2 regions of the Pseudoalteromonas sp. SWYJ118 genome follow, and region 1 is predicted to be linked to the other one. Evidence: predicted binding sites of a transcription regulator. Region 1 holds the regulator's gene; the other holds the start of a gene.
The links. The regulator FliA, encoded in region 1, starts transcription of late flagellar genes. The targets are predictions, from matches to a motif close to CTAAAGNTNNNNNNNNNNNNGCCGATA.
Positions count from the first base shown of each region.

Region 2: I6F48_RS20050 (DUF5610 domain-containing protein) is a predicted target of FliA. The motif match lies at 10,394-10,420, and genes of this name have one in related genera.

Region 1 covers NZ_JADYXC010000001.1:482,504-494,231, forward strand. The annotation lists gene fliR (flagellar biosynthetic protein FliR) at 1-155, shown strand, start outside; gene flhB (flagellar biosynthesis protein FlhB) at 165-1,295, shown strand; gene flhA (flagellar biosynthesis protein FlhA) at 1,368-3,479, shown strand; gene flhF (flagellar biosynthesis protein FlhF) at 3,501-4,982, shown strand; gene I6F48_RS02270 (MinD/ParA family ATP-binding protein) at 4,975-5,835, shown strand; gene I6F48_RS02275 (RNA polymerase sigma factor FliA) at 5,862-6,572, shown strand; gene cheY (chemotaxis response regulator CheY) at 6,613-6,996, shown strand; gene I6F48_RS02285 (protein phosphatase CheZ) at 7,014-7,787, shown strand; gene I6F48_RS02290 (chemotaxis protein CheA) at 7,803-10,010, shown strand; gene I6F48_RS02295 (protein-glutamate methylesterase/protein-glutamine glutaminase) at 10,069-11,235, shown strand; gene I6F48_RS02300 (flagellar motor protein) at 11,228-11,728, shown strand, end outside.
Region 2 covers NZ_JADYXC010000035.1:13,007-24,734, forward strand. The annotation lists gene gspJ (type II secretion system minor pseudopilin GspJ) at 1-411, shown strand, start outside; gene gspK (type II secretion system minor pseudopilin GspK) at 404-1,393, shown strand; gene gspL (type II secretion system protein GspL) at 1,390-2,598, shown strand; gene gspM (type II secretion system protein GspM) at 2,595-3,068, shown strand; gene I6F48_RS20005 (type II secretion system protein N) at 3,072-3,830, shown strand; gene I6F48_RS20010 (UPF0149 family protein) at 3,853-4,440, shown strand; gene I6F48_RS20015 (hypothetical protein) at 4,465-4,671, opposite strand; gene I6F48_RS20020 (hypothetical protein) at 4,671-5,030, opposite strand; gene ccoG (cytochrome c oxidase accessory protein CcoG) at 5,319-6,749, shown strand; gene I6F48_RS20030 (serine/threonine protein kinase) at 6,836-7,810, shown strand; gene I6F48_RS20035 (thiol:disulfide interchange protein DsbA/DsbL) at 7,845-8,468, shown strand; gene I6F48_RS20040 (thiol:disulfide interchange protein DsbA/DsbL) at 8,485-9,123, shown strand; gene trmA (tRNA (uridine(54)-C5)-methyltransferase TrmA) at 9,190-10,287, opposite strand; gene I6F48_RS20050 (DUF5610 domain-containing protein) at 10,450-11,589, shown strand; gene murI (glutamate racemase) at 11,655-11,728, shown strand, end outside.

The sequences.
Region 1 (11,728 bases):
CGCAATTAAATATTTTCTCTATTGGTTTTCCGTTTACCTTGGTAGCGGGACTTATTATTATTTGGGCGACACTAGGTAACTTTGTTACTCAGTTTGAGTTTCAATGGTTAAAAATGGTTGAGCTAATGTGTACTTTAGTTGGTTGCTCACCTTAGGAGAAAGTCATGTCTGAAGACTCAGGACAAGAAAAAACAGAAGAACCCACATCCAAAAAACTTGAAGAATCTAAAAAGAAAGGCCAAATAGCGCGCTCAAAAGAGCTAGGCACCATGTTTGTACTTATTTTTTCGGCTATATCGCTTTTGATGTATGGGCCAGAAATTGGCAAAGGTTTATACAATGTAATGGGCCGAACCCTTAGCTTAAATCGCAACGAAGCCTTTGATACCACTAAAATGTTTGCCGTATGGGGAGAGGTTGCAGACGCTTTAATGTTTCCTATGGCTATGTTTGTATTAATTATAGTTTTGGCTGCATTTATTGGTAATACGTTATTAGGTGGTTTTAATTTTAGCTGGGAAGCCGCTGCACCTAAAGCAAGTAAAATGTCGCCAATGAAAGGCTTTAAACGTATGTTTGGCCCGCAAGCGGCTATTGAGCTTGTAAAGTCACTTTTAAAATTTGGTTTGGTTGCAAGTTTTGCTATATTTTTAATTAATACCTATTTTGATGAAATACTGCATTTAAGTTTAGAAAGTGCACCAGGTAATATTATCCATGCCTTAGAGATTTTAGGCTGGATGTTTTTAGGCCTTTCATGCACTTTAATTATTATTGCGGCTATTGATGCACCATTTCAAAGTTATAACCATAACAAACAACTTAAAATGACAATGCAAGAGATTAAAGATGAGTATAAAAACTCTGAAGGTGACCCACAAATAAAAGCGCGTATTAGGCAAACACAAAGGCAAATGTCGCAAAATCGTATGATGCAAGATGTCCCTGACGCTGATGTTATTGTTACCAACCCAACTCACTACTCAGTAGCATTAAAATACGATACAGAGCGCGCAGGAGCGCCAATAGTGCTTGCTAAGGGTATCGATGAAATGGCGATGCAAATTAGAAAAGTAGCAATAGGGAATGAAGTACCTATTTTAGAATCCCCTATGTTGACCCGAGCGCTTTATCATACGGCTGAAGTAGGAGAGCAAATACCTGATCAGCTATTTACTGCAGTAGCGCAAGTTTTAGCGTATGTATTTCAGCTTAAGCGCTTTAATAAAGGGCGCGGTAAACGTCCAACTAAGCTCAATAACAAGCTCCCAATCCCCGATGCCTACAAGTATTAAACCGTTAACTTAGTAACTTGGAATAGTTATTGCTAATTCTACGTAGTGTCAATTTTTTGAAATTGTAGAATTATGAGTTTTAAAGCGGTATTACAACAACTTAACAGAGACAAAAAAGACTATGCCAAAGGGGTAGGTACTCCTTTGCTTGTGCTTGCAGCCTTGGGAATGGTGATCTTACCGTTACCGCCATTTTTACTCGATATCCTTTTCTCGTTTAATATTGCCCTCGCATTAGTGGTTTTACTCGTGACTGTTTACACGATGAAGCCGGTTGAGTTTGGTATATTCCCCTCTGTATTACTAATCGCTACGATTATGCGTTTAGCGCTTAACGTTGCCAGCACTCGAGTTGTATTACTTGAAGGTCATAATGGTGGTGATTCTGCCGGTAAAGTAATTGAAGCGTTTGGCTCAGTTGTTATTGGTGGTAACTACGCAGTTGGTTTGGTCGTATTTTTAATCCTTATTATTATTAACTTTGTGGTAATTACCAAAGGTGCTGGGCGTATTTCTGAGGTATCTGCACGTTTCACCCTTGATGCAATGCCGGGTAAACAAATGGCAATCGACGCCGATTTAAACGCTGGTTTTATCAGTGCTGAGCAAGCGCGTGACCGCCGCGAGGAAGTAACTCGCGAAGCCGATTTTTACGGCTCAATGGATGGTGCGAGTAAATTTGTAAAAGGCGATGCCATTGCAGGTATTGTTATATTAATCATCAATATTGTTGGTGGTTTATTTGTCGGTATGATTCAACATAATTTGAGTTTTGGCAACGCAATGGAAGTATATACATTACTTACCATTGGTGATGGCTTAGTTGCTCAACTCCCTTCTTTACTGCTTTCAATTGGTACCGCGATTGTTGTAACACGTCAAAATGAGTCGCTCAATATGGGTGATCAATTTAAGAAACAACTAGGTAACGAAAAATCACTCTTTATTGCTTCAGGTATTTTGATCATCATGGGTTTAGTGCCTGGTATGCCGCATTTTGCTTTTTTAAGTTTAGGTGCGTTATTGGGTTATTTAGCTTACTACACACAGCAAACTAAGTTAAAAGCCGCTGCAGCAGAAGCCGAAGAAGCCGCCAGTGGCGGAAGCGCTGCAACAGGTATTGCCAATAAACAAGAGCAAAAAGAACTTGGTTGGGATGATGTTCAGCAGGTTGACGTAATTGGCCTAGAAGTAGGTTACAGATTAATTCCGTTGGTAGATCAATCTCAAGGTGGTGAGCTACTTAATCGTATTAAAGGTGTACGTAAAAAGCTTTCTCAAGAACTTGGTTTTTTAGTACCACCTGTTCATATTCGCGATAATTTAGAGCTTGATCCAAATGCTTACAGAATAACGCTAATGGGTGTTTCAACCGGTGAAAGCGAACTTAAACATGGCGACGAGCTAGCGATTAACCCAGGGCAAGTATTTGGTCCTATTAAAGGGGTTGAAACTAAAGATCCTGCGTTTGGCCTTGATGCAGTATGGATCAAGCCTGATCAAAAAGATGAAGCGCAATCACTAGGTTATACCGTTGTAGATTCAGCCACGGTAGTCGCCACTCATATTAGCCAGTTATTAACTAACAGTGCGGCGTTGCTACTAGGGCATGAAGAAGTTCAAAACCTGCTTGATATGCTTGCTAAAAGCCATCCTCGCTTAGTAGAAGGACTAGTACCTGATGTGCTGCCATTAACTGCAATTGTAAAAGTACTGCAAAATTTATTGAATGAAGGTGTAGCTATTCGCGATATGCGCTCAATTGTTCAAACCCTTGTTGAGTATGGTCCGCGTAGCCAAGACCCTGATGTATTAACGGCTGCAGTGCGTATTTCTCTGCGTAGGTTAATTGTTCAAGATGCGGTGGGCATGTCATCAGAAATCCCTGTCATAACCTTGGCACCTGAGTTGGAACAGATGTTGCATCAGTCATTACAAAATGCAGGCGATGAAGGTGCCGGTATTGAGCCTGGACTTGCAGAGCGACTTCAAGTGTCATTGACACAAGCGCATCAAAATCAAGAAATGGCCGGTGAACCTTCTATATTGCTAACGTCAGGAATGTTACGCACTGTGTTATCTCGTTTTGTTAAGTACACCATTCCAGGATTGAGAGTGATGTCTTATCAAGAGGTACCAGACGAAAGACAGATCAAGATTGTTAGCTCTGTAGGCCAACAATAAGATTTTAACAGGGGTTGAATCATGAAAATTAAACGTTTTTTTGCTAAAGATATGCGCACAGCACTTAAAGAAGTTAAAGATGAGTTAGGTGTTGATGCGGTTATTATGTCAAATAAGAAGCTGGCTAACGGTGTAGAAATTGTAGCGGCAGTTGATTATGACAAAGCAGCCCCTAAAGTAGCAGCGCAACCACAACGTACTGCAGAGCCGCGTGCTCAAGCTCCACAGCAAAGTATGCATAATTTTGTAAAACCAGAGCCTCAGCGTGCCAAACCAGAGCCGCAGGCAAAAGTGGCTGACAGCCTACAAGCTTTATTAGAGCGCCAATCACCGCGTCCTCGCTCCCCTGAACTTGCATCAATGTTTTCACAATCAGGTATTGATACTACAGATAACTATCAAGAACCAGTTATGGAACAGCGTACTAAAAATATGTTTGCTCCTGAAAATGCAGCGCCAGTTCGTCCACAAACTCAAGCGGATAGCTTAGGTTTTGATGATTTAGACAGCGACTTTGATGATTTAGATAGTCCAGTAACTGCTCGCCAACAAACACCCAATAATGAAAGCGAAGAAATGACAACAATGCGTGAAGAAATGAACGCAATTCGTCAATTGCTTGAGCATCAAGTATCGGGCTTAATGCAGCAAGATATGGCGCGTCGCGATCCAACACGCGCTTGCATGGTTGACCGCTTAGTCGGTATGGGTATTGATAAAGAAGTAGCGCAACAAATGGCATGTTTTGTACCTGATGATGTATCTCGTAAGCAAGGCTGGAAAGCGTTGTTAACGATGGTCGAAGATCAAATGCAAACAACCAATAATGAAATACTTCGCCAAGGTGGTGTATATGCGTTAGTGGGTCCAACAGGTGTTGGTAAAACAACAACAGTTGCTAAGCTTGCAGCGTTAGGCGCACAAAAATATGGCGCTGATAAAGTGGCCTTAATAACCACTGATACATACAGAATTGGTGCTTATGAACAGCTTGCTACTTACGGCCGTATTATTGGTTGTGGTGTAAAGCAAGTTAAAGATGCTAATGAATTAGCTGAAGTTTTATATCATTTACGAAATAAACGTCTAGTATTAATTGATACAGCAGGTATGAGTCAGCGAGATTTACGTTTAACTGAGCAGTTAAACACGTTAATGCGTAACCAACGTGTGGATATTCGCAGCTACTTAGTACTAAGCGCGACGGCACAAATTAATGTATTACAAGAAACAGTACGTCACTTTAAAAAAGTACAGTTAAGTGGTTGTATTTTCACTAAGTTAGATGAATCATTAAGTTTGGGTGAGATTATTAGTATTGCGATTCAAAATCGCCTTCCAATAGGGTATCTTACTAACGGTCAACGAGTGCCAGAAGATATTCGTGTTGCAAATGCTGAAAAACTAGTGAAAAAGGCTGAGCAGTTATATTTAAAAAGAACAAAAGCACAACATTCAAGGCACCAAGCAGTGGCGCCAAGTACAGTAGGGATGTATGATTAACACAGTATTAGATCAAGCAAGCGGCCTGCGCAAAATGAGTCAAAACAATAACAACGGCGTAAAAGTTATCGCTGTAACCGGTGGTAAAGGTGGGGTGGGGAAAACAAATGTTTCTCTAAATACCGCTATTGCACTAGGGCAACAAGGTAATAGAGTATTAGTGCTGGATGCTGACCTAGGTTTAGCAAACTGTGATGTGATGCTTGGTTTACGTGTAGAGCGCAATTTATCACACGTTTTGTCAGGTGAATGTGAGCTTGACGAGATTTTAGTTGAAGGGCCTGCTGGTATTAAAATTGTACCTGCTACATCGGGCTCGCAAAGTATGGTTGAATTATCGCCATCTGAGCATGCCGGGCTAATTCGTGCATTTAGCGAATTGAATACCGAATTTGATATTTTAATTGTAGATACAGCCGCTGGTATTTCAGACATGGTGCTAAGCTTCTCACGAGCAGCACAAGATGTAATGGTTGTAGTGTGCGATGAACCAACATCAATAACCGATGCTTACGCACTTATTAAAGTATTAAGCCGCGAGCACGGTGTTTATAAGTTCAAAATTGTTGCCAATATGGTCCGCAGTATGCGTGAAGGCACTGAATTGTTTGCAAAACTATCTAAAGTTACCGATCGCTTTTTAGATGTTTCAATGGAGCTAGTAGCAACGGTTCCTTATGACGAAAATATGCGCAAAGCAACACGTCGCCAAAAGGTGATTGTTGAGCTCTTTCCAAGTTCGCCAGCCGCTCTCGCGTTTAAAGCGCTGGCGACAAAAGCAGTTAAATGGCCAATACCAAATCAACCATCTGGGCATTTAGAGTTTTTCATTGAGAAACTAGTAAACGGCTAATTATGACAACATTGGTGAATAGAGCTATGGGATATCAATCAACACAAAACTTAAATGTGATTGTTGAGAAACATGCATCACTTGTTAAAAAAGTGGCATGTCATCTAATTGCTCGATTACCACCTAGCGTTCAGCTTGATGATTTAATTCAATCAGGAATGATAGGTTTAATAGAAGCTTCAAAAAACTTTGATGCAACAAAAGGCGCAAGCTTTGAAACCTTCGCCGGTATTCGTATTCGCGGGGCTATGCTTGATGAAATGCGCCGTGGTGATTGGGCTCCTCGTTCAGTACACCGTAAAAGCCGACAAGTTGCAGAAGCAATTACTGGGCTCGAAAGCAGTTTGAATCGCGAACCAACAGATATAGAAGTTGCTGAAAAACTTGAAATTTCACTCAATGAGTACCATCATATTTTAAATGATGTTAATACCAGTAAAGTATTAGGCATAGAAGACCTTGGTGTAGATGAGGATGTTATTACTCCCGTAGGCCAAGATTTAGCGCTAGACAAACCTTTTAATAATGTTAAAAATGATCGGTTTAATGAGTCTTTGCTAAATGCAATAAAGTCATTACCAGAGCGTGATGCAATGGTACTTTCTTTATACTATAACGATGAAATGAATTTAAAAGAAATAGGACATATACTCGATGTAAGCGAATCGCGTGTAAGTCAGATACATGGTCAGGCGATGATTAAGCTTAAAGCTAAAATCAATGACTGGATAAACTAGTAGTAAGTAAACTAAGGTTAATACCTCACTGGGGGATGTTTTGGATAAAAACATGAAAATTCTTGTAGTTGATGATTTTTCAACGATGAGACGAATTATAAAAAACCTATTACGTGACTTAGGTTTCACTAATGTTCAAGAAGCTGATGACGGGTCTACAGCTTTGCCTATGTTACAAAATCAAGTATTTGATTTTGTGGTTACAGATTGGAATATGCCGGGAATGCAAGGTATTGACCTTTTAAGAGCAATTCGTGCAGATGATAAGTTAAAACATATCCCTGTATTGATGGTAACGGCAGAAGCTAAAAAAGAACAAATAATAGCTGCAGCGCAAGCTGGCGTTAATGGTTATATTGTTAAGCCATTTACGGCTGGAACATTAAAAACTAAATTAGAAAAAGTATTTGAACGCTTAGGCTAATGATGGGGGAGAGGCTTATGTCAGCACCAGCTGCGCCTCAAATAACGTTAGAACAAGCTCGTCAACTCGTCATTTATTTAGAAAACGATGAGCAAGATAAAGCTAATCAGTTGATTTTAGAGACAGCTTCGCAAGAGCAGTCTAAATTATTTGCTGAAGTTGGGAAGTTGACTCGTCAACTGCACGAAGCACTTAAAAGCTTTGAGCTTGATACTCGCTTAACTAACATAACGACAGATGCGATTCCAGATGCTAAAAAGCGGCTTAATTATGTTATAGAAATGACAGAAAATGCGGCTAATAAAACAATGGATGCTGTTGAGGCTAGTTTACCTATAGCTCAGCAACTTGCAGATGAAATATCTCATATCAAACCGACATGGGATCGTTTAATGAGCCGGGAGATTGAGCTTGGTGAGTTTAAACAACTTTGCCATAGTATCGATAAGTTTATGAATAACTCTCATCATAAAACGGATGAGCTTCAAAGCTTAATGACAAATGTACTAATGGCTCAAGACTATCAAGACTTAACAGGTCAAGTTATTCGCCGTGTTATAGAACTTGTTAGAGAAGTAGAAGAAAGCTTACTTCATCTTTTAACAGCGTTTGCTGAACAAGATGACAGTGACAACACAGCGAATAAAGTAGAACAACAAAAAATAAAAGAACCAGTTGCCACACAAACTTTAGCAGGTCCTGAAGGCCCTATTATTGATAAAGAATCGCGTAATGATGTTGTATCTGATCAAGATGAAGTCGATGATCTTTTATCAAGTTTGGGCTTCTAAGAGGAGAGTAACTGCATGTTTGAAGTCGATGAAGATATTTTACAAGACTTTCTTGTAGAGGCAGGAGAAATCCTAGAGCTTTTATCTGAACAGTTAGTTGAACTGGAAAATAATCCAGAAGATACCGAGTTACTAAATGCCATATTTAGAGGCTTTCACACTGTAAAAGGTGGTGCAGGTTTTTTAGCTATGACAGAACTTGTTGATGCTTGCCACGGCGCTGAAAACGTATTTGATTTACTACGTCAAGGCGTGCGAACGGTCAATTCAGAGTTAATGGATGTTATTTTACAAGCGCTCGACACCATTAATGAAATGTTCGCGACTATCCAAAATAGGGATAAGCCAGAACCAGCAGATCCTGAGTTACTTCAAACCCTCCATATTTTGGGCCTACCTCCAACAGAAGCCGAGCTTAACGGAGTCGCTTCAGAAACTGACGTTGAACAACCTCTTGATGAAGTAGTTGATACGCCAATAGCTGATGAGGAAGATCCATTTGCATTTGATGAAATGTTTAGCGGAACTCCTTCGGTTAGTGATGCTGAAATAAACGAAATCACTGAAGATGAATTTGAAAACTTACTTGATGAACTACACGGTAAAGGACAAGGTCCTGCAGTTGAAAAGCCAGTAGCAAGTAGCAGTGATTTTAATGGTGATATTACTGATGATGAATTTGACAGCTTATTAGACGAGTTACATGGAGTTGGCAGTTTTGGTGAGGTTGAGAGTAAAGCACCTGACCAAAGTAGTGTAGTTAAAGCACCTGTAGAACCAGCTAAACCAGCGTCAAATACTGCTAATTCATCAGATGATGAAATTAGTGATGATGAATTTGAAGCGCTTCTTGATGAACTTCATGGTAAAGGCACTGCACCTAAATCAATAGAAAGCACTCCAGCTGTGAAACAGCCCAATATCCCAGCTAAACCAGCTGCAAAAGCGAGTGTGCCTGTAAAAAAACCAGAACCTGTAAAAGCACCCGCTTCTAAACCGGTAGAAAAACCGGTTGCTAAAGCAGCGCCAGCAACGCCTAAAAAATCAGCGCCACCAGCAGCAGAGACGACAGTTCGCGTAGATACAAAACGACTTGACCAAATTATGAATATGGTTGGTGAGTTAGTACTTGTGCGAAATCGTTTGGTTAGTTTAGCGACCAATTCAGACAGTGAAGCAATGGGTAAAGCAATCTCTAACTTAGATGTAGTGACTGCTGATATTCAAGGCGCGGTTATGCAAACGCGAATGCAACCAATTAAAAAGGTATTTGGTCGTTTCCCTCGCGTAGTACGCGATTTAGCACGCAGCTTAAACAAAGACATTGACTTACAACTTGTAGGTGAAGAAACCGATTTAGATAAAAACTTAGTGGAAGCACTAGCCGATCCGCTTGTGCATTTAGTTCGAAACTCAGTTGACCACGGTATTGAAATGCCAGCTGTTCGTGAGGCTGCCGGTAAGCCTAGAACAGGTAATGTTACTTTATCAGCGTCTCAGGAAGGCGACCATATTTTGTTGACCATTAAAGATGATGGCGCTGGTATGGATGCTGAGAAACTGAAAAAAATAGCAATTAGTAAAGGCGTGCTCGATCACGATCAAGCGAGTCGACTTTCTGACACTGAAGCATACAACCTAATTTTTGCACCTGGCTTTTCTACAAAAGAAGAGATATCTGACATTTCAGGTCGTGGTGTTGGAATGGATGTGGTGAAAACTAAAATCACCCAATTAAACGGCTCTGTAAGTATTCAATCTGAGTTAGGTGTAGGTACTATTTTAGAGATAAAAGTACCACTTACCTTAGCCATATTACCGACCTTAATGGTAATTGTTGGCGCACAAACATTTGCGTTACCACTTGCAGGTGTTAGTGAAATATTCAACTTAGATTTAACGAAAACAAATGTGGTTGATGGGCAATTAACAATTATTGTGCGTAAAAAGGCAATACCGTTATTCTACCTCGAGCACTGGTTAGTTAAAGGCTCAGATCGTTCACAGCGAAAAGCAAAAGGCCATGTAGTTATTGTGCAAATTGGTACGCAGCAAATTGGTTTTGTTGTTGACTCATTAATTGGCCAAGAAGAAGTAGTGATTAAGCCGCTTGATGCGTTACTTCAAGGAACACCAGGTATGGCAGGTGCTACAATAACTTCGGATGGTGGCATTGCACTGATTTTAGACGTTCCAAACATGTTAAAACATTACGCAGGCTAATAATAAAGTAGGTATATATTTAATATATACCTACGCATAAATTTAATAAGAGAGCTAAATGGCCGTTAAAGTTTTAGTTGTTGATGATTCAAGCTTTTTTCGCCGCAGGGTAAGCGAAATTCTTGAGCAAGATAGCGACATACAAGTTATAGGCTTTGCTGTGAATGGCAGAGAAGCTGTTGAAAAAGCAGCTCAGCTACGTCCAGATATGATCACTATGGATGTCGAAATGCCTGTGCTTGATGGTATTAGTGCAGTTAAAGAGATAATGGCGAGTAATCCAACCCCGATCTTAATGTTTTCATCACTAACACGTGATGGCGCAACAGCAACGTTTGATGCGCTAGATGCTGGAGCAATGGATTTTTTACCGAAAAAATTTGAAGACATCGCTCGCAATAATGAAGACGCTATAAAGCTTTTACAAAATAAAGTGAAAGATATAGGGCGAAGACGTTTACCGCGAACGTTTAAAGCTGCAACACCACCTAAGCCAGTAATATCAACTAAACCGATAACAAGCTCACTTTCGCAAAGAACAAACACACTAACACCTTCGATAAAACAACCCGATAGAAGCTTTCAAAGAGCAGCCCCTACAACATCGTCAGGTTCAAATATTGCCTCAATGCGAGCAAGTGGAAAGCAATACCAGCTTGTGGCTATTGGCACTTCTACAGGTGGCCCTGTTGCACTACAAACTATACTGACTCAATTGCCAGCTAATTTCCCTCACCCTATTTTACTTATTCAGCATATGCCTGCGGCTTTTACACCTGCTTTCGCAGCACGCTTAAATGGTCTGTGCCAAATAAAAGTGAAAGAAGCGCAACAAGGTGACCGCTTACAACCAGGAACGGCTTATCTAGCGCCTGGCGGACAGCAGATGATGGTAGAAGGGCGTGGTGCAAATAGAACACTGCGCGTATTTGAAGATCATAGCGAGAGAATAAGTTATAAACCGAGTGTAGATGTAACGTTTGCCAGTGCAGCAAAAACGTATCAAGGCGATGTGCTTGCTATTGTTTTAACAGGCATGGGCGCTGATGGACGTGACGGTGCAAGAATGTTAAAGCAAACGGGTGCAACTATTTGGGCACAGGATGAGAAAAGCTGTGTTGTTTATGGAATGCCTCAAGCCATTGCTAATGCGGGGCTTTCGAGTGAAAGCTTAGCATTAAGCGATGTTGCAGCACGTATCAAGAGAGAGGTAGGTTGTGGATAAACTCTCAATATTTGGACTATTTGTAGCACTGGGTGCAATAGGTCTAGGTTACTCTTTAGAAGGCGGCGTTGTTTCTGCTTTATTTAATGGTCCTGCCCTTATTATTGTATTAGGCGGCACGCTTGGCGCTGTTATGTTACAAACATCAGCAAGTACCTTTAAAAAAATGCTAAATATGAGCTCTTGGGTTTTTGTTGCGCCACAATATGATATTGAAGATGCAATAGAGCAAGTTAAGCGATGGTCTCATAAGGCACGTCAAGAAGGTTACTTAGCGCTTGAAAACGAAGCGCTAGCTCACCCAGATGCATATGCAGCAAAAGGTTTAAGCTTGCTTGTAGATGGCTGCTCAGAGCAAAAAATACGTGACACGCTTGAAATTGATTTACTGCTAGAACGCGATCGCTTGCTTGAAGCCGCACGTGTTTATGAAGCGATGGGGGGCTACAGTCCTACCATTGGTATTTTAGGTGCTGTGCTTGGTTTAATACAG
Region 2 (11,728 bases), on a different contig from region 1:
GAACAATATTTACTTGCTGGTCGTTACGTTTTAGAAAGCCAATACGATGGTATTGCGTTTGTACGAGATGGCTGGATAAATCCAATTAATTTATTGCCACGTTCAGAACTACAAGCCGTTGGTTATAGAGTGATAGACGATAACCTTGAGCGTGTTTATCGGGTTTATGTTGATCAGCTTGATAATATGGAACCGCGAGTTCAACGTATACTAGAAAATGTTGAAGAGCTTAAGTTTGAGTTTTTAGATGATAAAAACGAATGGCAAGAACAGTGGGAAATTAAAGCTCTCCCTAAAGCGGTTGCTGTTACTTTGCAACAAATAGAAGCAGAGCCAATTCGTCGTGTATTTTTAGTTCCTGGGCAAGGCAAAGTTGTTGCTACACAAAGTACGGATGTGAATAATGGTTAAGCAGCAATCATCGCGCGGCGCAGCACTTGTTATTGTTTTGTTTATTGTGGCATTAGCGGCTATTTTAGCAGTAGAAATGAGTGCTAATTTAATGGTTCAAGTGCAAAAAAGCACTAATTTGCAAGGTCATCAGCAAGCTAAATGGTACGCCTACGGTGCAGAAGAGCTTGCTATTAAAGGGCTAATACAAAGTAAAAAAGATGATGCTGATAAAACAACACTTGATCAAGTTTGGGCAACTCAAGGTGATGCTTCATACCCTGTTGATAACGGCACGTTAAGTGGCAAAATTACTGATTTACAAGCATGTTTAAATTTAAATGCTTTAGCCATAGCGCCAGAAGAAAATAGCGCAAGTAAAACAAACCCTGCACATAAAGCACTATTTGCATTACTTGAAAACATTGAAGATTTACCTGCTGATGAATCAGAAGAGACAATGGCAGATAGCGTATTTGATTGGCTTGACGAGGACAGTATTACATATCGCTCAGGCGCAGAAGAAGACGAGTATTTATCACGAGATTTTCCGTATATGACAGCCAATAGTTTATTTGCATCAACATCGGAATTACGCTTGGTTAAGGGCTTTAACCCATTAGTGATGGAAAAAGTACTGCCATATGTATGTGTAATACCAGGCAGTACGCTTTTATCTATTAACGTAAATACATTAATCCCAGAGCAAGCACTCATACTCAGTGCCTTAATAGAAAGCTTAAGCTTATCTGGCGCAGAAGCGGTGTTAGGCGCAAGACCGCAAACTGGCTTTGACACCATCGATGAATTTTTTGAACAGGTGAAGCAGCAAGGCGGTACTAATACTGACTCAATAAAAAGTCTATTTAGTATTAAAAGCGAATATTTTAAATTACAAACGCAGGCAAACTTTGTCGACCTGCGTTTTTCGATGACCACATTACTGCACGCTAAAGACGGTGACGTAACGATACTGGCGCGAAAATTTGGAGGCGTACAGTGACAGAAATACTGTTGATCCGCACGGGTCAAACCGAGCAAGAATTGCTTAATTGGTTAATTTACTCACCACAAGAACAAGAAATAATAGCCAGTGGCGAGTTACCAAATGCAGAGCATTTAAGTGAGCTAAGCGAAAAAGCACTTACCCGAGAAGTGGTCGTGTTGTTACCCAGTGATCAAGTGCAATTAAAAACGGTCGCTTTGCCAACAAAATGGAATCGCAAGCTTGAGCAAGCATTGCCATACATGCTTGAAGAAGACATAGCATGTGACGTAGATGAACTGTTTATAGCAGTAGCGCAGCCGACAATGCTTGGTGAGCAACATGCAATTCGTGTAGCAATGACAGACCGTGAATGGTTTGAACAATGGCTCGCATTATTTGTAGAGCATAATCTATCAGTATACAGAATATTACCCGATGCTTTGTTGTTACCGCTTGCAGATGATGGCGCAGTTACCGCTATCGAGCTCAATAACCAATGGTTATTTAAGCAGGGGCAATGGCATATAGGTGCGGTTGAATCTAGTTGGTTAAATGGCTACTTAACAGCCATGGGTAATCCTGATATTAAGCATTTTAGCCCAGCTAGTCAGTTTCCAGAAAGCGTTAACTTACAAGCGCAAACGAGTGAGTACGACTTACCTCTAGCATTATTTGCAAAGCAGTTAGATAGCGTTAACTTTAACTTACGCCAAGGTATGTATCAGCTTAAAAAACAAAGCGCTTTATGGTGGGGTTACTGGAAAGGCGCCGCAATTATAGCAAGTGTTGCATTGGTTTCTACTATTACAATAAAAGCTATTGAGTTACACCAACTTAATACACAAGTAGAAGTAGCTAAAGATCAAGTAGTCGACAGATACCAAAAAGCATTCCCAGGAACTAAAGTTCGCCCCAATCTAATTAAAAGCCAAATTAAAGGCGCGTTAGATAAAGTGCAAGGCTCAAGTGAGTCGGGCTTTTTAGACTTAACGACTAATTTGGTTGATGTATTTTCGCAAGTCAGCGAATTTACACCTGAAACACTTCGTTATGACAAACGTCGCAATGAGCTGCGCATTCGTGCACGTGCTAAAGACTTCCAAACCTTTGGTAAAGTAAAAATCATACTTGAAAAACAAGGTTTAACTGTTGAGCAAGGGTCTTTAAATAACGACGGTGATTATGTCGTTGGTGAAATTAAACTGCGAGGTGCAGTATGAAAAAGCAGTTAATGCAACAATGGCGCTCGCTTAAAGAGCAAGAACAACAATTGGTAATGGTCGCTGGTGGCGTGTTTATTATTTTTGTTTTAGTAATGGGAATATTTAGACCATTAAATAATGCGATAGAAAAGGCACAGCAATCTCAAATTAAACAACAAGAGCTATTAGCTTGGGTTGATGACAGTATTGTTAAACTAAAGGCTGCGGGTAACACCAGTGTTGCTAGCAATGCAAACTTAAGCCAAATTGTTAATTCTACACGTGGGCGCCATCAAATAAGTATTAGTAAAATGCAGCCAAGTAGTGATTCGCTGCGTTTGACGCTCGACTCTGTAGAATTTAATCAGTTAATAGAGTGGTTAGATGAGCTAGTGAATCAGCACGGCTTAAAAATTGAAAACTTAGATTTGAGCCGCGATGATAAATCAGGCTATGTGCGTGTAAGCCGTTTAGTATTAGAGAATTAATTAATGAAAAAAATAATAACGTTATCGGCTGTCTTTTTAATTAGTTTTATTGTGTTTTGTATTATTAAATTACCAGCACATATTGCACTAGATATAGCAAAACCGTACTTTCCAAAGCAATTAGAAGTAGGGCAAACTGTAGGCACTGTTTGGCAAGGTCAAATGATGCAAGTTCGTTTTGATGGTGAACAGTTAAATAATGTTCGCTGGGACATTGCTGGCTGGAAGTTATTTACAGGCAAGCTAAATGCGAATGTGAAGTTTGGTAATGCACGAGAGCGTAGTGATATCTCGGGTTATGCTGATGTAAGTTATGGGCTTTTTAATCAAGAAGTTAAAGTGACTGACGGCCTAGTGCGCTCAACAGTAGAGCGTGCAATGCAGCGCGTGCAGCTTCCCCTACCTGTAACCGCTAAAGGGCGTGTAATTTTAGAACTTGATGAATACAGCTCAGGTGCACCTTATTGTGATTCACTAAAAGGTGAAATAGCGAGCCCTAATATTGACGTGCAAGGCTTAAATGGGTGGTTTAATATTGGCCCTCTGGCTGGTAAGTTAAGCTGTAAGTCGGGCGATATTGCTATATTAATTGACCCAGATAATACGCTTGGCCTTGAGGCAGATGCTACACTTAAAGCTAATTTCGACTTTAGTGTGGCAGGTTATGTAAAACCAGATGCTAGCTTACCTAAAGATGTACATGATGCGGTTAAATTTTTAGGCCGACCAGATAGCCAAGGTCGTTACCCGCTCAACTTTTAATGTTTGAATATAAAGAGTTTTAATGCAAATACCCCAATTTACTGAGCTGCACGCAAAGCAGCTCAGCACATTTTTAAATACCCAATCTCAAGCAATGACCCTTCAACAAAGCCAAGGCTATTTATTTGGCGTTATTTGTTCGCCCAATCCATTAGATGTGCATGAGTGGCTTGAGCAGATATTACCAAATACAGCTAATGATTTAGATGAAGAAGTACTTTTCTTGTTTATGGCGCTATACCATAAAATTAGTGAGCAAGTATTTGAAACAGGATACAAACTACCCGTTGAGTTTACTATTGAGTTTTGTAAACCATGGAGCGAAGGCTTTTTAGTGGCTACTAAAGCATATGCAGAGCCACTTTTAAATGCACCTGAGTTAGATGCTGAATTTAAAGAAGCATTAGAGAGTGCATTAAGTACACTGAGCTTTTTTGCTCTTGATCAGCAAGCAATTACTCAGATTGCTCAGCAAAATAGTATGACTAAAGAAGCCTTATGCCAGTATCAATATGAATCAATGGGTGACTTTGCACTAGGCTTTGCGGAGCTCATAGAAGTTGTTGCCATTAACAGTGGTTTAATAACTGATGACAGCTGGGACGAATAGTTTTAGCTTAAGCGCTTAGGTAATCTAAGCGCTTAGTTCTAATACAATATCAGTACAGCCTTGCTTACACTTTACCATACCTTTACCAGGCTCGCAGGTGGCTAAATCAAGTGTTAAAACTCCATTACATTTCTCACACTTTAACGTTTTGCCTTGTGCTAATTGTTTAAGCATGTTGCGCTGTTTATGAAATGAGTCGCTTGCTTTTTTATTTAATCCTGAAAAATCCACTACTTTGCTCGCTTTTGCTCTAATGCTTCAGTCACTATTTTACATACTGTATTTAAACGATCGCCATAAAAATAAAGGTTTAAGTCACGTTTACGACAATAGCGTAGGTGAAATAACTGAACAGAGTCATCTGTTGTAAACGTTTTTTCTACGTACTCACCCTCAGATTCAGACAATTTAAGTTGACTGCTGATCCTATTTTTAGCCATATTTGCAGCAGGGCTTCTGTTAACCTTACTTGCATCACTTAAAAAACCAATGCCTTCACCTAATAACCTTTCGCGAGGTTCTTTTATAAGCGGATGATCGATTGTAAAAAAGGCAAGGATCACAACTACCAAAATAATAAATTTTTTCATGGATACGTAAACCTTGATCTAAGTAGGGTTGAATTACCATGCAGTGTAATAAACTGCATTTTAAAAGCAAGTAACTGGGATGAATAAATTATTAGCGATCTATGCCAGTAATTTTAACCAACATTGTTATAATGGTTAACAGCAGTCAGATATTTCTGAAATATCTGAAAGTATTCGAGAAGGCAATTTATTAAAGTAAATCTGCCTAGCAAGTAACTTGCTAGCTTTAAGTATAGAGTACTTGAGTATTGCTGGATTTTTATTTCCAAGCGGCGTTGAGGAACTTCGATGGACAAACAAATTAAAGTAAAGAATATCCCTGTAGAGGTGAAAATCCAAAAACCGGATTTAAGCCGTCAAGATGATAGGTTCAATCCCCGAAATCGTATTTATGTGCGTGCCGTAAAAGGCCTACATCAATTACTTAGGCAGCGCATTGGCTTTTTAGGCCTACTTGCGTTTATGTTACTTCCTTGGATTAATTTTAACGGCCAGCAAGCAGTGCTGTTTGATCTAATTGGTCAAAAATACAATATTTTTGGTTTAACGCTATGGCCTCAAGATTTTACCATATTAGCGTTTATTTTTATGCTGGCAGCATTTGCGCTGTTTTTAGTGACCACCTTCTATGGACGGGTGTGGTGTGGCTACACATGTCCGCAAACTGTTTGGACCTTTATTTTTATTTGGTTTGAAGAAAAGCTTGAGGGCACGGCTAATCAGCGTAAAAAACTCGATCAAAGACCCATGAATTTTGATAAGTTTTGGCGTAAAACGGCAAAGCATACTAGTTGGGTATTGTTTTCGTTATATACCGCTATTTCTTTTGTGGGTTACTTTACGCCAATCAGAGAGTTACTTCCTGATTTTGTAACGTTTAACGTGGGTGGTTATGCACTAGTCAGTATTATTTTCTTTGCTGCGTGTACCTATGGTAATGCCGGTTGGATGCGAGAAATTATGTGTTTACACATTTGCCCTTACTCACGTTTTCAATCAGCTATGTTTGATAAAGATACATACACTGTAACGTACGACGAAAGCCGTGGTGAAAGCCGTGGTCCTCGTTCACGTAAAGTAGATCATGAAGATTTAGAGCTAGGCGACTGTATCGACTGCAACCTGTGTGTTCAAGTGTGCCCAACAGGTATTGATATTAGAAATGGGCTGCAAGCTGAGTGTATTAACTGTGGTGCATGTATTGATGCGTGTGATGGCGTAATGGATAAAATGGAATACCCGCGTGGACTTATTTCATATACGACAGAGCGAAACCTCGAAACCCCAGAAAATAAAACGAATCCACTACGAGCTAAAATCATTGGTTACACGGTCATACTTGTTGTGCTTACGGGAGCACTTGTAGCTAATATAGCGCTGCGTAAAACAATGGACTTTGATATCATTCGTGATCGAAACCAATTATATCGTGTCGATTTTGATGGTTTAGTAGAGAACACCTATACATTAAAGGTAATTAATAAAGCGCAGTACGAGCAAACCTTTAATATTAAAGTACAAGGGTTAGATAACTTTAAGTATATTGGTAAGCAGTCATTTACTGTGCAGGCAGGGCAATCTCATAATGTGCCATTGTCGCTTGTAATGGACCCTTATGATTTAAAAGCGCCAATGACAGAGTTTAATTTTGTGCTTTCACCGGTAGATGAGCCGGATGAAACAATATCGCAGTCGAGTAACTTTTTTAAAGCGCGATAATCACAACCTACCTTAAATAGGTAAGTTGATATAGCAATTAACAAAAGCGGGTATATAACCCGCTTTTTATTTTATATAAGAAGAGTATGAGTAAATTTAGTTTTATTGACTTAACACCTGACCTAATACTCGATGCAATAGAAAGCGTAGGTGTGTACGCTGAATCTGGTTTGTTGGCACTCAATAGCTATGAAAACAGAGTGTACCAATTTAAAGCCGATGATGGCCTGCGTTACGTAGTGAAGTTTTATCGCCCAGAGCGCTGGAGTAAAGAGCAAATTCAAGAAGAGCATGATTTTGCATTTGAACTGGCAGAAGCGGAAGTGCCTGTTGTTGCCCCTATTTTATATAATGGGCAAAGCTTGTTTGAACACGAAGGTTATTTGTTTGTGTTGTTTCCAAGTGTCGGCGGGCGTTTATTTGAGGTTGATAACTTAGACCAGCTTGATGTAATGGGGCGTTTAATTGGCCGTATGCACCAAGTAGCTAAAACAAAGCCTTTTACTTATAGGCCAACAGTTACTTGCGAGGAGTATTTACATACAGCCAAAGTTCATCTTCAAAAAAGTAACTTAGTGCCTATGGGAATAAATACTGCCTTTTATACTATTTTAGATTTAGTGATAGAGCAGGCGCAAAAACAGTATAAAGATGTGCAAAGTATTCGCTTACATGGTGACTGCCACGTTGGTAATATTTTGTGGGCAGGTGATGCGCTAATGTTTGTTGATTTAGATGACAGCCGCCAAGGTCCTGCAATCCAAGATTTATGGATGATGCTCAGTGGCGATAGAGCGACGCAACTGTTACAGTTAGACACCCTTGTGAGTGCGTATGAAGAGTTTTGTGATTTTGATCACTCTCAACTCAAATTAATTGAACCGCTGCGAGCGATGCGTATTATCCATTATATGGGATGGGTAGCTAAACGATGGAGCGATCCTGCCTTTGTGCGGAACTTTACATGGTTTGCTGATGACAAATACTGGGAGCAACAAATTTTAGCACTGAAGGAGCAACTTGCAGCACTGCAAGAAGCACCGTTAAAGTTATTGCCGTAATATTTTATTTAAAGACAAGTACAACGAGATACAAATGCTTAAAAAATTAAAACTGAGTTTATTACTTTTATGTTTACCATTTGCAGCACTTGCTGCACAGTTTGAAGTTGATAATCAATACACTGTTATTGATGTAGACAAAAGTACATCACCACAAGTAACCGAGTTTTTCTCATTTTACTGTCCACATTGCTTTAAGTTTGAACCAGTAGCAAAAGCAATTGAACAAGGCTTGCCAGAAGGCGCGGAGTTTATTAAAAACCACGTGAACTTTTTAGGTGGCGTGTCGCCACAAGCACAAAGTAATTTAAGCTTTGCCTACTTAATTGCTAAGCAGCATGGTCAGGCGCAGAGTATTAGCGATCAAATTTTTAAAAGTATTCATGTTCAGCGTGCTCCTTTAACTGAAATGAAAGACGTTAAAAAATTACTTGAAGTAAACGGTATTGATAGCGCAACGTTTGATCAAGAAATTGCAAGCATGCCAGTTATTTCGGCTGAGCAAGCAATGCAAAACAAACAAAATAAATATTCAAAATTAGGCGCACTTACAGGTGTACCTACTTTTATTGTTAACGATAAATATAAAATAAACCTCAACACCATCAAAAATCAAAAAGAACTTGATGAGTTAGTAGCGTTTTTATTAGCACTATAAATTTCGGAGCATAATAATGATTAAATTAGTTAAAGCAGGTTTGCTTGCAGTACTACTTCCTATGGCGGCAACAAGCTTTGCAGCAACGTATGAAGAAGGCGTGCATTACGACGTTGTTTCTGAGCGCGCAACAAAAAAGCCAGAAATTAAAGAGTTTTTCTCATTTTACTGCCCTGCATGTAATAACATGGAAGCACTAATTGGTGAGTTTAAGCCTAAGCTTGATAAAAACGTTAAATTTAAAAAGAGCCATGTTGATTTTGTAGGTGTACGCGACCCAGAAAACCAACAGATGATGAGCCAAGCACTCGCTACTGCAGAAGTGCTTCCGCAAAAAGATAAAATTGTCTCTGCAATCTTTAATCATATTCATACAAAGCGCGCTAGTTTTAATGAGCTTGCAGATGTAAAAGATATATTTGTAGCGCAGGGCGTTGATGGCGATAAGTTTGATAAGCTGTTTAAAAGCTTCTCGGTACGTACGCTGAGCTCTAAAATGAAACGCGATCAAGACTACTTTAAAGAAAAAGGCGCACTACGTGGCGTACCTACATTTATTGTAAATGGTAAGTATAAATTAAACCTAGGTCGTGAGTCGGGTATTACTGAACCAGAAGATATTAGCAAACTGATTAATTACTTAGCTAACAAGTAAGTTTAGCTAAAACTAAAAAAGCTCCTACAAGGAGCTTTTTTTATGGGTAACGTTTACTGAGCGTATTTATTTGCGCTGCAAGAAAACACCCGACTCAATGTGATGTGTATATGGGAACTGATCAAATATAGCAAAGCGCTTAACGTTGTGCGTACGTGTTAGGTGATCAAGGTCACGCTCAAGGGTTTCAGGATTACACGATATATAAATTATGCTTTCGTAGTTAGCTACTAAGTCACACGTTAATTCATCCATGCCCGCGCGCGGTGGATCAACTAATATGGTTTGGCAGTCATAGCTTTTAAGGTCAATACCGTCTAAACGAGAGAAAGTACGCTCGCCATTCATTGCTTGAGTAAACTCTTCACTAGACATACGAATAATATCTAAGTTCTCTACGTTATTTTTAGCAATATTGTATTGAGCAGAATGAACAGATGATTTTGATATTTCTGTTGCTAATACTTTATTAAAACAGCCCGCTAACGCAATTGAAAAGTTACCGTTACCGCAATACAGTTCTAATAAATCATTTTTAAGTGGTTTACATAAATCTTGCGCCCACTCCAGCATATTAATATTTACTTTTGCATTAGGCTGAGTAAAGCTATTTTCTACTTGTTGATAAATAAGCTCTTGACCATTAACTGTTAAACGCTCAGTTACAAAGTCATCACCCAGCACTTCTTTTTGTTTGCGAGCACGGCCGATAAAGTCAATTTTGTATTTACTGCTTAGTTTTTCTTTAAGCGCTTTAATTTCACTTAACCATTCATCATCAAGTGGTTTGTGATAAAGCAAGCTTACTAAAATTTCACCGCTTAGCGTGGATAGGTAATCGATTTGAAATAACTTACGACGTAATATTTCACAAGGCTTAAGATGCTCAATCATCACCTGCATTATTTCACCAACTAGAGGCGCTGCTGGATCAAATGTATCAACACGGATTTTTTCTTTTGTTTGTTGATCAAACATAATGTGAAACAGATCGTCACCGTCGTGCCATACTCTAAATTCAGCACGTTGGCGGTAGTTAGTTGGCTCTGAGCTAAATACTTCTAGTTGCTCCACACCAAAACGTTGAAACTGCGCACTAATACGCTGCTCTTTTTCACTTAACTGCGTTTGGTACTGTGTGGTATCTATTTTAATAACTGCCATTAACGCTACTACCTTATCTAAGATCTGTTTATCGGCGCTATTGTAGGGAGCGCTGCGTATTTGTCTAGTTTTGGCTAGCATTTATGCTGTTTTATTGAACATTGTACTTTAGTTTTTGTTGTTATAGCCGATAATAAACTACGCACGCTTAGGAGACGAATCATGAAAATAGGTAATTATGGCTTTACGCCAAACAACAACATCAATAAATTCAATAATAAAGCTGATATACAGCAACCTACAATTACGTCTCCTCAAGATAGCTATCAACAACGAGGCCGCGAGTTGGCCGCAAAGGTGCTTGGCGATAAAATGGCTGAGCAGCTTGGATTGCCTATCGCAGAAAAAAAAGCAGATAAACCACTATTTGATTTTGATGAAATAGTAAAAAACGTACTCGATTTTGTAAGTAGTGCTGTTAATAAAGCAAAAGCTAATGGCGCTGATGACGAAAAGCTCAAAGATATGTTAGGCGACGCGCGCAAAGGAGTCCAAATAGGGATTGACGACGCTGTTGATGAACTCAAAGGTACAGGTGTATTTAATGATGACATGGAAGAGGGGATTAATAAGTCCAAAGAGGGAATTTACAATGGGCTCGATAAGTTTGAAGAGTCGTTATTTAACCCACAACCTGCCAGCGTAAATATAAGCCAGGCTCAATATGTCAGTATGACGAGTAATGCAGAGTATAAATTTACCACCGCAGAGGGTGACGAGGTAAGTATTAGCTTTGCAGATGCATTTGAATCTCAGTCGGCAAGTGGCTATCAGCAAAACAGTAATAGCGAGTCGTTTGCAAGCTCATCATCGCAATCTCGACAGGTATCATTTTCGATGTCGGTTAATGGTGACTTAAATGAGCAAGAGCAAGAAGCTATTAATGCAATGATGGAAGACTTACAAGATTTAAGTAAAACCTTTTTTGGTGGTGATTTAGATGAAGCATTTGAACAAGCGCAAGAGCTGAGTTTAGACAGCGATCAGCTGGTGGCTTTTTCTATGGATTTACGCCAAACAAAAACAATAGCAACAGTTAAAAGCTATGAAGAATATAGACCAGCACCAGAAAAACGAGTAGCGGAAGGTTTAGCTCCTTTTAATGATGACCTTAAAAATGCTTTTGAAAAAGCGGGTGAGCTTGGATTACAAAATCAGCTAGCTGGCATTCTCCAATGGTTAAATCAAGATCAGGAGCAAATAGATAAGTTAGTGGATTACACAAAGTCTATGTTCGAAAATCTTAATCAGTTAAATTCGGCAGCCGACGAGCTTGCTGATTTAGAAACCACGCAAAGTTAAACTACTTTCTTTTATAAATACCTCATGGCAAACTGCCGTTCTTAAAGTAAAGTGGGAACGGTAGTTTGTCAGCGCATATAATGGTCTTTGATTCAGGTATTGGTGGAACTACTGTACTTGAGCATATAAAGCAAAGTAT